2 regions of the Mesorhizobium humile genome follow, and region 1 is predicted to be linked to the other one. Evidence: riboswitches for the same ligand, from Rfam matches in the RefSeq annotation. Region 1 holds a riboswitch; the other holds the start of a gene.

Region 1 (7,391 bases):
GCCGCATCGTTGCCGTTGATCGTCTCCTGGCGCACGCTGGCGTCCTCGAGACCGGCCACCCAACCGCTGCGGATGTAGTCGGTGAGCGACACCGACTTATCGATCGCCACGCCGTCGAAACGGATGGCGATGTCGCCCGGCCCGGTCGCGGTGACGGCGGCCGCCGAATTGTCGATGACGAAACCGTCCGGCACGGTGAAGGAGACACCGAGATTGGGATGCATGAAGGTCTGGCCGCGCACATAGCCTTCCTCGGGCGTGTCGCCGTAAAGCAGGCCGTCTATGCCTGCGAGGAAAGCGTCGCGGTCGCGCGTGCCGAAGCCGGGCGGGCCGAAATTGCGCGCAAGACGCTGCGCCAGCTCGATGCGCTGCGGCGTGTTGGGGTGCGTCGCCAGGAAGTCGAGGCTGGCGTCGGTTGCGCCGCTCACCGAGCGGAAATCGGTATAGGCCGACATCGACTGCAGGAAGCGGCCGGCGGCATAGGGATCGTAGCCCGCCTCGCCGATCGACTTGATGCCGATGGCGTCGGCCTGCAGCTCCTGGTTGCGCGAGAATTGCGCGAGCCGAAGCTTGCCGCGGATGAGCGCAGCCTTGGCGGTCGGGCTGTCGCCGAGCACATCGGAAACCACCTTGGTCGCCAGGCCCTCCTCGGCCTCGAGCTGCTGCCGCTGCAAGCCATGATTCGCGGTGACGTGGCCCATCTCATGCGCGATGACGGCGGCAAGCTCGGAGGAATCGTTGGCCAGCGCCAGCAGGCCGCGCGTCACATAGAGATAACCGCCCGGCAGCGCGAAGGCGTTGACGTTGGGCGAGTTGAGGATGGTAATGCGATAGGTCTGGGTCGGGTTGGCCGACACCACGGTGAGATTGCCGACGACCTTGGCAACCATGCGCTCGAGCCTGGGGTCGGAATATTCGCCGCCATAAGTGGCAAGAATGCGCGGATGCTGCGCTTTCGCCATTTCGGCGAGCTTGGCGTTGGCGACCACATTGTCGACGGTGATCGGCTTGTCGGAAGGCTGGAAGCCGCTTTCCTGCACGTCCGGCGGCGTGAACATCTGGCAGCTGGCCAGCGCCACGGCAACGCCCGCCAACGCGAAAAATCGTGCCAGCGGCCTCATCCAAACCTTCTCAGCGCCGGTCGACAGATCGGCTTCCTTTCGAAATCTTTCGGCAAATCACGGCCCCGCCGGACCAGCATGGCCGGACCTAGCCACACTCCCCCGGACAAGGCAAGCAAACGCCGGATCGCCCGTTGCCGGTTTGGCCGTAAATTATGTCCGCTTCCGGGCAATGTGTTGTGATCCGGCAACGGTGCCGCCTCGATCGCCGATATAGCGCCGGAAGGCGTCCGGTCCAGACCGGTCGAAGAAATCGTCGGCCGGCCCAATTGCCGCGATCGTGCCTTCGTCGAGAAATGCCACGTCCTGGCCGATGCGGCGCGCATCTTCCGGCTGATGGGTGACGAACAGCACCGTCATTTCGCGCTCGGCATGGATGCCGGCCATAAGGTCTAGCATGTCGTCGCGCAACGCCGGGCCGAGCGATGCGAAAGGTTCGTCGAGCAGCAAGACGGGCCGGTCGCGCAGCAGCACCCTCGCCAGCGCCACGCGCTGCCGCTCGCCGCCGGATAGCTCGCGCGGCAGCCGCTTTTCCTTGCCGGCAAGGCCAACCCGCGCCAGCGCCTTGGTGACGGCGGCGCGATCGGCGTCGCCGAGTTTCAGCGACGGCGAGCGGCCGAGCCCGACATTGGCTTCCACGGAAAGATGCGCAAACAAGTTGTTTTCCTGGAACACCATCGACACCGGCCGCGCCGAAGGCGGTGTGTCGCCGAGATCGACGCCGGCGATCAGCACCTTGCCCGCATCGGGCGTTTCGAAGCCGGCTATCAGATTGAGTAGCGTCGACTTGCCGGAGCCGCTCGGCCCCATGATGGCGGTGATCCTGCCGGCCTCGAATTCGGCGTCGAAGCGGAAGGAGGCCTCGCCATAGCTGAACGAGACGCCATCCAGGGCGACGGTGAGGCCCTTTTGCGTGGCGGTGCCGTCCATGGTCGTCATGACTTTCCTTCCCGCCCCAGCCAGTCGGCGGCAAACACCAGCATCAGGCAGACCAGGCCGAGCAGCAAGGCAAGTCCCGCGGCGTCGGCTGTCCGGTAGCTGCCCATGCGCGCCAAAAGCAGATAGGGCAAGGTCTGCACGGAATCGCTGCCGAACAGCGCGATCACGCCGAGATCGCCGAGCGACAGCGCCATGGCGAAGGCGAAGCCGGTGGCCAGGGGCCGTCTGAGCGACGGCCAGTCGATCAGGCTGAGCCTGGTCCAGCCGGATATGCCGAGCGCCACGCAAAGGCGCTCGTGGCGCTCGCTCGCCGCGTCATAGGCGGGACGAATGGCGCGGATGGCAAAGGGCATCGCCATCACCGCGTTGACGGCGACGACCATGACTGGCGCGACGGCAAAGACATCGGTGACGTGGCGCAGCGCCAGGAACCAGCCTGCGCCAAGCACGATCGGAGGCACGACGAGCACGAAGCCGGCACCGGTGTCGGCGGCGTGTTCGAGCAGGCCCATGGCGCCGCCCGCCCGGCGCCGCAGGGCCAGCGCGCGCCGCGCCGCGATCAGCGCCAGCGACAACGTCACGCCGAGCAGCGCCGCAAGCAAAGCGAGGCCCGCGCTGGTCAGCGTCGCGCGGCGCACCGCCGCTTCACCCGCCAGCCGGCCGAGATCGGCCTGAAAGCCTGAAAGCACGGTCGCAAGCATCGGTCCGGCGACGAACAGCAGGGCAAGCACGATGAGGCCGACGTTCAGCACACTTTCGATCCGGCCCACCGAAAGGTAGCGGCGCGATACCACCGGCAGGTTGGCGTCGCCGACCGTGTTGGCGCCGAGCCGCGTGAGCGCGACGACCACGACAAAGGTGAGTGCGATCTGCAGCAGCGTCAACACCACGGCGCGCGCGGGATCGAAATCGAAGCGCAGCGCCTGGTAGATGGCGACCTCCAGCGTCGTCGCGGCCGGCCCCCCGCCCAGCGTCAATATGATGGTGAAGGAGGTGATGCAGAGCATGAAGACCAGCCCGGCAATCCCCGGCAGGGCCGCGCGCAGCACCGGCCATTCGATCAGCCGGAAGGCCGGCCGGGCGCCCATGCCGAGCTGGCTCGCCAGCCGCCACTGGTCGGCGGGAATGGTGCCCAGCGCCTCGAGGAAGAGGCGCGTGGCTAGCGGCAGGTTGAAGAAGACATGCGCGACCAGGATGCCGGAGAGGCCGTAGATCCCCGGCCAATCCCCGCCGCCGAGCCTGGCGAAAGCGCCGGCAAAGTACCCGGCGCGACCATAGAGCGCCAGGATACCGAGCGCGGCGACGATCGCCGGCAAGGCCAGCGGCACGGTAAACAGCTGCAGGATCAGTCGACGGCCGGGAAAGGCCGGATGTCGCGACAGGGCGCGCGCGACCAGCAGCGCCGGCGCGACCGATAAGAGCGTCGACAGAGCCGCTTGCCAGAGCGTGAAGCGGGCGACGCGCAGGAGATAGCCGTCGAAGGCGGCGGCGGCGCCGGAGAGATCCTGCATGCCTTCGAGGGCGAGGCCGGCGAAAGCGCCGCCGATGAGGATGGCGATGGCCGCGAGTGCGGCAATGCCGGCGGTGATGCGGGAGTCAGGGCGCGGCGTGGGTTGCACGCTGCACCCTTTGGGTTCGAGCTAGCGGGCGCCGCGTTCCTTCGCGCCCCTCTCTGGCCTGCCGGCCATCTCCCCCTCTAGGGGGGAGATCAGACGTCACGCGGGCTTTCGCCAATCTCCAATGCCGCAGGATTGAGCAAGGCGCCAAAGCTGCCAATCTCCCCCCTTGAGGGGGAGATGTCCGGCAGGACAGAGAGGGGGGCCTTGGCGCAAGCATCGAAAATCTACTTGCTCATCACAGCCAGCCACTCATCCACCCAGGCCTTGCGGTTGGCGGCGACTTCCTCCGGGCTGAACAGCAAGGTCTTGGTCGGCTTGACCAGTTTGTCGAAGGCCGGGTTGAGCGGCTTGTCGGTCTTGCCCGCCGGGAACATCCAGTTGGTTTCCGGGATGATGTCCTGGAATTTCGGCCCGGTCATGAAGGCGATAAACTTTTGCGCCAGCGGGTTCTTCGCCCCCGTCGTGGTGATGCCGGCCACCTCGATCTGCAGGTACTCGCCTTCCTCGAAGGAGGCTGCCTGGTAGCGCTCGGTGTTCTCGGCCACCATGTGGTAGGCCGGCGATGTGGTGTAGGACAGCACCATCGGCGCCTCGCCCTTGGTGAACAGGCCGTAGGCCTCGCTCCAGCCGGGCGTCACCGTCAGGACCTTCGGCTTGAGCTTGGCCCAGGCTTCCGGCGCCTTGTCGCCATAGACCGACTTCACCCACAAAAGCAGCCCGAGGCCAGGCGTCGAGGTGCGCGGATCCTGGATGACGATCTTGTCCGTGCCGGTATCCTCGACCAACTCCTTCAGGCTCTTCGGCGGGACTTTTAGCTTCTCCGTGTCATAGACGACGGCGAAATAGCCATAGTCGAAAGGCACGAACGTGTCGTCGCTCCAGCCGCCGGGCACGTTGATGCCGGCCACTTCGCCATGCGGCGCGAACAGGCCGCTCGCCTTGGCGTCCGCCGTCAGGTTGGTGTCGAGGCCGAGCACGATATCGGCCTTGGTGCCGGCGCCTTCGAGCTTGACGCGGTTGAGCAACGCAACGCCGTCGGCCACCGAGACGAATTCGAGATCGCAGCCGCATTCGGCCTCGAATTCCTTCTTCACCGCGGGACCGGGACCCCAGTCGGCGGTGAAGCTTTCATAGGTGTAGACGGTGAGCCTGTCCTTCGCCTCGGCGGGCGCAACGCCCGCCAGCAGCGAAACTAAGCCTGTTGCCAGTATCAGACGTGACAATATCGAGCGCATCGGCGCCTCCTTCGTTCGAGTGACAAGGAATTGAGGCGTCGGATGGTCCGAAACGTCTAATCCCTCCGCCGGTACAAACCGGATCAGGTTCAGCGGGTTGGCTTGATCGCCTCTCAGCCGGATCACGTCCGGCACCCCGTTAGAGCGTTTCGACAGATAGGCCCGGCCGAAGCGGCGCGCAAGCGGAAGTTTGCCGGGCAGCTAATGTTCCCGGCAGCAGGCTCGCAACCGAACCTGGGGCCATCCGGCTTCCGTTTCGCTTGGAGGGCTGGTAAGGGCGACGGCCATGGGCACATTCACCATCCTGCTTGGCGGCGAGCTTATCCGCACGCCCCGGCTCGAACGCCAGATCGAGGGTTCGCGCGTCATCGCCGCCGACGCCGGCATCGGCCATGCACGCATGCTCGGACTGCTGCCGGAGATCTGGGTCGGCGATTTCGACTCGGTGCCGGCGAACCTCCCAAAGGACCTAGCCGCCGTTCCGCGCAAGGTATTCCCGGCCGAGAAGGACATGACCGATGGCGAGCTCGCCATAGCCGAAGCGCTCCAGCGCGGCGCCACCAGCCTGGTGCTGGCCGGAGCCTTCGGCGGCAAGCGCGCCGACCATGCCTTCCTGCATCTGGCGCTCGGGCTTCGGCTCGCCGAAGCGGGTACGACGATACTGCTGACCAGCGGGGCGCAGGAAGGCGTCCCCGTCCTGCCGGGCAGCGCCGGTTTCGACTATGCCGACGGCACCTTGTTTTCGGTGCTCGGCTTCTCCGATCTGTCCGGCCTGACGGTCACGGGCGCCAAATGGCCGCTCGACCGCGTCGAGGTGGCGTTCGGCTCCTCGCTCACTATATCAAACGAGGTCAAAGGGCAGCTTGGCATCGCGCTGGAGCGTGGCCGCGCGCTGCTTCTGGCCCACCCCTACCCTCTTCCTGAAAGCTGACATTTCCAGATGGCGCCGCCACTTCTCAACCTCGACGGCATTAAACTGTCCTTCGGCGGCACTCCGCTGCTAGACGGCGCGGCGCTCAGCGCATCCGCCGGCGAGAAGATCGCATTGGTCGGCCGCAACGGCTCGGGCAAGTCGACCCTGCTCAAGATCGCAGCCGGAATGATCGAGCCGCAGGACGGCGAAGTGTTCCGCCAGCCCTCGGCCACGGTCCGCTATCTGCCGCAGATGCCCGACATGGACGGCTTCGCCGACGTGCGCGCCTATGTCGAGGCGGGCCTCGGTCCGGCCGACGATCCGCATCGCGCGACCTATCTGATGGAACATCTCGGGCTGACCGGCGAGGAGCGGCCGAACGACCTTTCCGGCGGCGAGGCGCGCCGCGCCGCCCTTGCCCGCGTGATGGCGCCCGAACCCGACATCCTGCTGCTCGACGAACCGACCAACCATCTCGATCTTTCAGTCATCGAATGGCTGGAAGAGGAGCTTGCCCGAACTTCCTCGGCCGTCATCCTGATCTCGCACGACCGCCGCTTTCTCGAGCGCGTTACGCGCGCCACCGTCTGGCTCGACCGCGGCCAGACGCGGCGACTGGACAAGGGTTTCGCCCATTTCGAGGAATGGCGCGACCAGGTGTTGGAAGAGGAGGAACGCGAGCAGCACAAGCTCGGCCGCCAGATCGTGCGCGAGGAGCACTGGCTGCGCTACGGCGTGACCGCCAGGCGCAAGCGCAACATGCGCCGCCTCGGCGAGTTGCAGACCATGCGCCAGCGTTTCCGCAGCCACCGCGGCGCCGAGGGGACAGCGACCATGGTGGCGAGCGACGCGGCCGAATCCGGCAAGCTGGTGATCGAGGCCAAGGCCATCGACAAGAGCTTTGGCGACCTCACCGTGATCAAGGGTTTCTCGACCCGCATCCAGCGTGGCGACCGCGTCGGCCTGGTCGGCCCGAACGGCGCCGGCAAGACGACGCTTTTGAAGATGCTGACCGGCGAGCTGGCGCCGGACGCCGGCACCGTGCGCCTCGGCGTCAATCTCGAGATCGCGACGCTCGACCAGAAGCGCGAGGCCGTCGACCCGGCCGAGACGCTGGCGCATTACCTGACCGACGGGCGCGGCGAGAACCTCGTCATCAATGGCGAGCAGCGCCATGTCGTTTCCTACATGAAGGACTTCTTGTTCAAACCGGAGCAGGCGCGCACGCCGGTGCGCGAGCTTTCCGGCGGCGAGCGCGCGCGGCTGCTGCTGGCCCGGGTCTTGGCACGGCCGGCGAACTTGCTGGTGCTCGACGAGCCGACCAACGATCTCGACATGGAGACGCTGGAACTGCTGCAGGAACTGGTAGCGGGCTTTGCCGGCACCGTGATCCTGGTCAGCCACGACCGCGATTTTCTCGACCGCACCGTCACCAGCGTGATCGCGCCGGACGGCAACGGCCGCTGGATCGAATATGCCGGCGGCTATTCCGACATGCTGGCGCAGCGCGGCGGTTCCAAGCTGGAGGATCGCAAGGCAAGGTCGAAAACCGAGGCAGGCGAGG
Region 2 (7,391 bases), on a different contig from region 1:
GTCGCATTGTCGATGACGCGCCGCCACGGCATCAGCGCGTCACGCTGCGGCATGAAGGCGAAGCGGGCGCCATCGAGCGGCGCGCCGTCGAAGCGCATCTCGCCCTCGCCCCGGATTGCGCCGGTGAGCAACTGGAACAATGTCGACTTGCCGGCGCCAGATGGCCCGAGGATCGAGACGAACTCGCCCGCAGCAACATGCAGCGAAACGCCGGCCAGAACCTTAAGCGCGCCGAAGCTTTTTTGCACGTTGCGGAGCTCGAGCCTTGTCATGGCCGGCCCTTCCCGACAGGCTCGCCGCCGACGTAACGCGCCCTTTCGCCGTCTGCATTTTCCCAAGGCATCGCAAGACGCTGGACGAGGACGGCAAGACCGAAGAGCGCCAGCGTCAGTGCCGAGCTGAGAGCTACGGCGGCGAGCACCAGGTCGGGGCGGAAATTGTTCTTGGCGCTGAGCATGTAGATGCCCAGCCCCTTCGCGGCGCCCGCATATTCGGCGAAGATGGCGCCCACCACGGCATAGGTGATTGAGATGCGCAACCCGGCGAAGAAATAGGGCAGCGCCGACGGCAACCGGGCGAGCCAAAAAATGCGCCAGCGCCCTGCTCCCATGGCGGCGAGCATCTGGCTGATTTCCGGACTCGTGGCGGCATAGCCCTCGACCAGCGCCACCATCATCGGGAAGAAGGTGACCAGCGCCACGAGCAGGATCTTCGGCAGCAGCCCGAAGCCGAACCACAGCACCGCCAGCGGCGCGATCGCCACCAGCGGCAAGGTCTGGCTGGCGATCAACAGCGGGAACAGCGCGCGGCGCAGCGGAGCCAAGAAGTCGACCAGCGCCGAGAGGATGAAGGCGGCGGCGAGCGAGCAGGCAAAGCCCGCCAGCGTGGCGCGGATGGTGGGCAGTGTGTTGTCGGCCAGTGCCGCGCGGTTCTCCCAGGCTTGCGCCAGCACCCGCGAGGGCGCTGGGAGCATGGTGGGAGCGATGCCGCCCAGGCGAGCGTAGAGCTCCCAGGCGGTGAGGAGGAGGGTCAACGAAAATATGACGGGAGCTAATTTGGCGAAGGCGGATGCCACAGCCAATCTCCCCCGCAACGGGGGAGATTGGCTGTCGTCTTGGCTTTCGCCAAACGCCTCTTGCGGTGTGGAATCTAATTCGACAGCCATGACATACCTCGACGGCGCTTTGCGTGCGCTCAAACCGCGGTCGGGCTGTTCGCCGAAATCGTTATGTCGAGCGTCACATGGCCAGCGCCGGGGCCGAAGCGGCAGAACGCCTCGTTCAGCGTGGCGAACACCGCGCCGGCGTCACCGCGCAGCTTGGTGCAGAAATGCTTAGAGCGTTCGAACACGCCGGACTGCTTCAGGAAGTCGATGCAGCCATAGATCTCGTCCATGTGGCCGCCGTTGCCCATCACGTAGAGCGAGAATTGCGCCGCCACCGGCTGGTCGGTCGAAGGCGTCGTCTCGACGGCGCGGAGCGCCGCGCGCTTGCGTTCGTCGAGCGGGATCGCCGGGCCGCCGATCTCGTCGGAGCGGCAGATCGGGTCGTCCGGTTCGCCGGGGCAGCCGCGCGAGACGGCGGCCGACAGCACGCAATGCCTGCCGCTTCTGGCCGCCGCCGCAAAGAGGTCGCGCATGGCGGGGAACAGCACTTCGGGCGGCCCAACCAGCAGCGTCGAGATGTCATCGGTCTCGATCCTCAACCTGTCGCGGTAAGGATCGAGCGCGCCGAGCGCGCCAAGGATGACGCCGACGAAATCGTCGGTCATGGGATAAAGGGAAATCTGTGCGCCGGAAAACATGGCCCGCCTCGCTCCGCTGGTATTATCCAGATCAGCTTTAGGGTCCGGAGGCTTGCCGCCGCCATCTCAGCCCCGACCGTACGGAGCACCCCTGTGGATGGCGGGGTTAAAGCATTGTTTGCAGTGCTGGGAAAGCGGTTTTTTTACGGTGTCAGTTGGGCCGGGCGCCCCATCTCCCTATGGGAGATGCCGGTGGTTATAAGATTTTCGCGGATTTCTTATAACTGCTATATCGTTCAAACCGTACGAATCTCGCTTGATTACTTTTCGTACATAAAGTACGATACCTCCCTTCCGTTGAGGGGATTTGCTTGAACACCGCGAACCATGCCGCTTTCGCCGACCTCTCCCGCCCTTTGCTCTCGCCACTGCCGCTCGCCGAGCGCGAACGCCTCGCCGGTGCCTGGCGCATGGCGAGCCAGGACATCGCCGACGACATCCGCTTCATTCGGCAATATCTGAAAGTGATCGCCGAGAAGGATGAGCGGCTTTCCACCGGCACGCTGGTGCACGGCCGCGCCTATATCGAAGCCTGCGCCGCCTGGCTCCCGGAGACGGTGGCGCGGTATCTGCAGAACCTCAGGCTGATCAGCGAATGCGAAAGCGCGATGATCGCGGCGGGGATGAGGTTTGCCAGGTCGAGCGATGCCTGGTGAGTGAAGCGCCATCTTCCCTGTGGAAGAAGCAAGAAGCCCGCCGCATCGCGCCCTCTCCGCCAGCCGCTGCAACTCTTGGCCGTGCTCCCGGAAATGCATCGTTTCACACAATCGCCAATTGGTGGACGCGGGCGAGCGGCCGGGCGTTAATTCTCCGCAGGCGCAGGAGGGTAAAGCCGCATACCAGGGAGGAACTCGTTTTGATGGATCAGCGCATCGACATCGGCATGCAGCCCGACGATCAGCCCTACGAAGTCATCTCATTCGCCCGGAAGCACGGTCTAACGGTCCCGGTTGCCGACGCGGTCCTTTTCGCGAAGGGTCCGTCGCCGTCACGCGCTGCCTGCGACATGGCAGCGCTTGCCTTCCTCTGCGCGGTCGCGCGATACGCCGGAAAGCAAGGGACCCGGTAGCTTCCCCTACCAGCTGAACTGCAGCCCCGCATTGCCGCCGACCTGGCTGGCGGCGAAGGCGGTACCGAGCGTGCCGGTCAGCCGGCCACCATAGGCGAAGCCTTCGCTCAGCACCGCTGCGCCGGTGATGACGAAGGCATTGACACAGCCGGCATTGCCCCAGTTGGGTGCGGGCGGCCCAGAATTATCGGAGGGCGTGACATAGCCTCACCTTCCGACGGACCAAATGAGGCTTGGCGGGCTCAGGCCTTGGCTTTGGGCTTGGTCGCTTTCGCCTTGGCGGGCACCTTGGCCGGCTTCTCCGCTTTGGCGGCTTTCGGCTTGTCGGCGGCGGCCTTCTTCGGGGTCTTCGCCTTTGGCTTGCTCGCAGCATCGACCTCGGCCGCCGCCTGGTCCCAATGCTCCATATGCGCACCTTCCGGCCGGCCGGCTTGCTCCCAGATCTCGTGCGCGCGCTGGCGAATGCGTTCGTGCCTGTCGTCCGTCACTGTCGCCTCCTAAAGGTTGGGACCGTTCCCCGGCGCGAACATTAGCCGAATTTTCCCGTGGCGTCTTCGGTATCGCGCGTGAGCGAGCGACAGAAACGGCAAATTTCGCTCAGTGTCCGTCGGTGATGACGGCGACACCCAGATACGCTGCCTTCTTTGTAATCAATCCGGCTAAGTCCGCATCAGAGCGATCCGTCCCCGTGCGCTGCCGCAGCAGGGAAATTGCCTCTTTCATCGACAGCAGGCCAGTTCTGTGCTCGGCCAGCAGCTTGTCAACCATGGCGGCGATACTTGGTGATTCGACGTGTGGATGATGCATGGCAACGACTCCTTCTTCGCTGCCTCCCAAACCGCTGTCTAGTTTAGGCCTCATATCCGGATGCGAGAAGAGCCCGATCCTTCCCCGATGCTTCGGCGGGAGGATCGGGCTCATTCAGACCAAGCGTTATTGAATCACCTGGATGACGCGGCGCGTGCCGGGGTCGATCAGCACCGTGTGGTCGTTGACGACCGCATAGCGATACTTGACGTCCGGAACCTGCTGCAGCTCGACGGTGTCAGGCACGGTCGAGCCAACGCCCAGCTCGAGGCCAAGCACGTTGACCGAGGCAATCGGATGCTTGTGGACATATTCCTTGACCACGGTCTGCTGCTCGGGCGTGACGATCACCTCGTCCGCGGCCGCGATGCCGATGCCGGCCATCAGAGCCAGGCCGGCGACAGCTGGAATGAGGATGGTTTTCATCGTTTCTCTCCTGTTGCGTTGGCGAGCTCCGCCTTGCCTCCGCGGGAGCGGAAACATCGGCAGGTCGAACATGGGAGCTCCAGGGGCAAACGTCGCCGGCAAGGTGTTGTTCCGTCAGCGATGACTAATTGATTTGGCGGAACCTTCGCATCGGCTCCGCATTGGAAGGCTTTGAAACTGCCCAAGACTTTGAAATCCATGGGGTGCCGTCGTCATGCGAGAAGGTTCCATCAGAAGCGACATAGAACTTCGGGCTCCGGTGACCATCGCCGTCGGCGCCGGCTTCAAGCGCGAGATCGCCTCGCTCACCGCGATGCAGAACTTTCTCAAGGAATGGCCATCGGCCTGTCAGGGCGAGAGCTACGGCATGGCTTTGCGCGCCTGCGAAGCCGCGCGGGCCGGCGAGATCGATCTCGACAAGGCGCGTCAGGCATTCCTGGTCTTCGCGAAGAAGGCGGGGATCGAGTGGACCGGCGCCGATCCGGTCGCGGTGCTGCGCGAAGCCAAGATCAGGCGCAGCCGGGCGCGCGAAAGCCGCGCCCAAAACCGACACGTGCCTGGATAGAGCCAGCCTCGGCGCACTCAGACTCAACGCCATGCGCATCGGCCTTGCCTACAAGTTTTCGGGTTAGCCGCCATATCCTGGAAGGGCGCCGCCTGGCGTCCGTTCGTCTATGAACCGCCGCCACGCCGGCTGACTGGATCGATCCGGGATTTTCGGCTGGTGGGCCGCTGTCAGTTCGGCGACGATTCGCCCAGCGCCTCGGTAACGAAAGACGCGGCGATCAGATCGTCCGCGTCTATGCGTAGGGAGCCCTCGCCGCCCCCCATGATTGCCGCGACCTTCTGGAAGGTCTTCATCTCATGTTCGGTGATGCGAGCATCCCGCATCCTGGCCTTAAGATCGGCCACCCGCATCCCGAGCGAACGGGATGTCCCAATTTCTCGTTTCGACATGTTGGTCAGTCTCCTCCCCAACCGGTGCCTGTTTCGCCGCCGCCCAATTCCTGCATCCTGCGCATGCTTGTGTTCTCTATGAGGCAAACTTGAACACAGAGGCGGCAACGTCTGCCCTGGGCGAAAGGTTCCATTAGCAGTAGGTAACGAATTAATACTGGCTAGCGGCCTGCCGCCGGCGGCAGGCCGCTACCCAGCGGCGAATGAATCCCTACTCGATGACCTGGACGATTTTGCGCGTGCCGGGATCGACGATGACCGTCCGGTTGTCGACGACAACGTAGCGGTACTTCACGTTTGGCACTTCATGGAGCTCGACAGTGTCGGGAAGGACGCTGCCGATGCTGAGCTTCACGCCCGGAACCTCGACGGAGGCCAGCGGCTGCTTATGCACATACTCGCGAATGACCGTTTCCTGTTCGGGCTGGATGATGACGTCCTGGGCAGTGGCGGCGCCGATACCCGTCAGGAGCAGCAGGCCCGCCGCAGCGGTTGTGAGATGCAGTTTCATCGATGTTCTCCTCGTTTGGATGATTGCCTCTCACGCTGAGCCTGCGATTTCACAGCCGGTAGGCGTTGTCCGTAACGCCGGCCGGCAGGCCTTGTTCCTGCAAAAACCTGACGCCGTTATTTTCGCGAACGTCGCCTGCGCCGGGCGCGACAATTTCGGAACAATGCTTTTCGGGCGGGGTTTTCTCAGTGAAGGGACCCAACTCTCCGAGGAGAAATCCAATGAAACATCTGCTGATCACAAGCATGATCGCGCTCGGCGTCGGGTGCGGCGCCGCGATGGCGCAGACAGAGTCCGCGCAGCCGAGCGGCGGTGACAATTGCGCGGCCGGCACGGCGGATTGCCAGAAGGGCGGCAAAGCCGGCGGGCAGGCCCAGGGCGAGATGAAATCGAAAACCGAAATGAAGGCCCAGGGCAAGGCCGGTGCCAACACGCAGGAGCAGGCCCAGGGCAAGACCAAAATGAAGACCGATGAGCAGGCCCAGGGTCAGGCAAGCACCAACCCCGACCAGAATGCCCAAGACAATACAAAGCTGAAGAAGAAGCAGCAGGCACAGGGCAAGGCCGGCGCCATCACTGAGCAGAATGCTCAGGGCAATACCAAGATGCAGACCGAGCAAAACGCCCAGGGCAAGGCCGCAACCAGCACCGAGCAGAATGCCCAGGACAATACCCAACTGAAGAAGAAGCAGCAGGCACAGGGCAAGGCCGGCGCCACCACCGAGCAGAATGCTCAGGGCAATACCAAGATGCAGACCGAGCAGAACGCCCAGGGCAACACCAATGTCGAGACCGACCAGAACAAGACGGCCTCGATCAACAACGTGACGGTGGAGCAGAAGACGCAGGTCACGCAGATCATCCACGAGACCAAGGTCGAGCCGGTCCGCGACGTCAGCTTCGACATATCGGTCGGCGTCGAGGTACCGCGGCACAAGATCCGGCTGCACCGCCTGCCGGCGCGTATCGTCAAGATCGTGCCTGCGTACGAGACCTACGAGTATTTCGTGCTGGCCGACGGACGTATCGTCATCGTCGACCCCGATACCTACAAGATCGTGTTGATCCTGACCTGATCCGGTCAGCATGACGGACAAGGCCCGCCACGTGGCGGGCCCTTTTTTGCGTGCAGAGACGTCCGAACACGCGAGACGACGTCTGTCCATTAGGCATGCATTGAATGCTGCGCCTCGGGAACGATCTTGCGCCATTCCCAGTTGTCACAACGGAAGTCCTGCGTCCGTCGTCCTATAAGGGCCGGACGAAAGGGCGATGGGCCCGCCTCCTGATCGTTCAAGCTTGCGGACCACTCGGAAAAGGTGCATGGGTCAAGATGGGTAGAGACATGGGCGAGATCGTCGATGACCGAATGTGGTCGCGACGCTCGGTTGGGCAGATGTATTTTCCGCAGTTTCTTGTGGGAATGGTGGCTACGCTTCTGGTGATCCTCGGCTGGACATACACGTCCACGGGATCGGCCTGGGCGGCATTGGGCTGGACGGTGCTCGCCGCTGTCATCCTGCAGGCGGGTTATTTCGCGGCCGTGCTATGGCTCGTGCACGGTGAGACGCGCGTGACCGACGAGACCAAGTCGAACGAAGGCACCGCCTCGCCCGCCAAGCTGCCGGGCCCGTTCGAGCGAGACGGCATCATCCAGGCCCTGATCTCGCGCCTCTTTCCAAGGTTACCCTGAGCCACAGGCGACAAGTGCGCCGCATGGCTCGGCGTGAAAAGCCAAGCGGCGCAAAGCCGCTCGGCTTTGATCGGCAAATCCTCAGCGGGCTGTAGCAGCCGTCGTCGAGCGTACCGTTTCGGCCG

The links. A riboswitch is a leader RNA that binds a small molecule or an ion and turns the genes downstream of it on or off. The one in region 1 is predicted to bind thiamine pyrophosphate.
Region 2: it holds a riboswitch for thiamine pyrophosphate, as region 1 does, so the genes downstream of both, RFM52_RS09465 (YkoF family thiamine/hydroxymethylpyrimidine-binding protein) here and thiB (thiamine ABC transporter substrate binding subunit) in region 1, are expected to answer to the same signal.

The regions. Positions count from the first base shown of each region.
Region 1 covers NZ_JAVIIV010000022.1:100,989-108,379, forward strand. The annotation lists gene RFM52_RS26805 (M48 family metalloprotease) at 1-1,121, opposite strand, end outside; gene thiQ (thiamine ABC transporter ATP-binding protein) at 1,275-2,060, opposite strand; gene thiP (thiamine/thiamine pyrophosphate ABC transporter permease) at 2,057-3,679, opposite strand; gene thiB (thiamine ABC transporter substrate binding subunit) at 3,904-4,914, opposite strand; TPP riboswitch at 4,958-5,063, opposite strand; gene RFM52_RS26825 (thiamine diphosphokinase) at 5,201-5,845, shown strand; gene RFM52_RS26830 (ABC-F family ATP-binding cassette domain-containing protein) at 5,855-7,391, shown strand, end outside.
Region 2 covers NZ_JAVIIV010000004.1:326,056-333,446, reverse strand. The annotation lists gene RFM52_RS09475 (ABC transporter ATP-binding protein) at 1-272, opposite strand, end outside; gene RFM52_RS09470 (ABC transporter permease) at 269-1,042, opposite strand; gene RFM52_RS09465 (YkoF family thiamine/hydroxymethylpyrimidine-binding protein) at 1,195-1,803, opposite strand; TPP riboswitch at 1,794-1,906, opposite strand; gene RFM52_RS09460 (hypothetical protein) at 2,115-2,459, shown strand; gene RFM52_RS09455 (hypothetical protein) at 2,663-2,872, shown strand; gene RFM52_RS09450 (DUF2934 domain-containing protein) at 3,115-3,360, opposite strand; gene RFM52_RS09445 (hypothetical protein) at 3,470-3,679, opposite strand; gene RFM52_RS09440 (DUF1236 domain-containing protein) at 3,806-4,105, opposite strand; gene RFM52_RS09435 (DUF982 domain-containing protein) at 4,365-4,670, shown strand; gene RFM52_RS09430 (hypothetical protein) at 4,841-5,062, opposite strand; gene RFM52_RS09425 (DUF1236 domain-containing protein) at 5,274-5,573, opposite strand; gene RFM52_RS09420 (hypothetical protein) at 5,623-5,820, opposite strand; gene RFM52_RS09415 (DUF1236 domain-containing protein) at 5,819-6,649, shown strand; gene RFM52_RS09410 (exopolysaccharide production repressor protein) at 6,919-7,266, shown strand; gene RFM52_RS09405 (heme-copper oxidase family protein) at 7,348-7,391, opposite strand, start outside.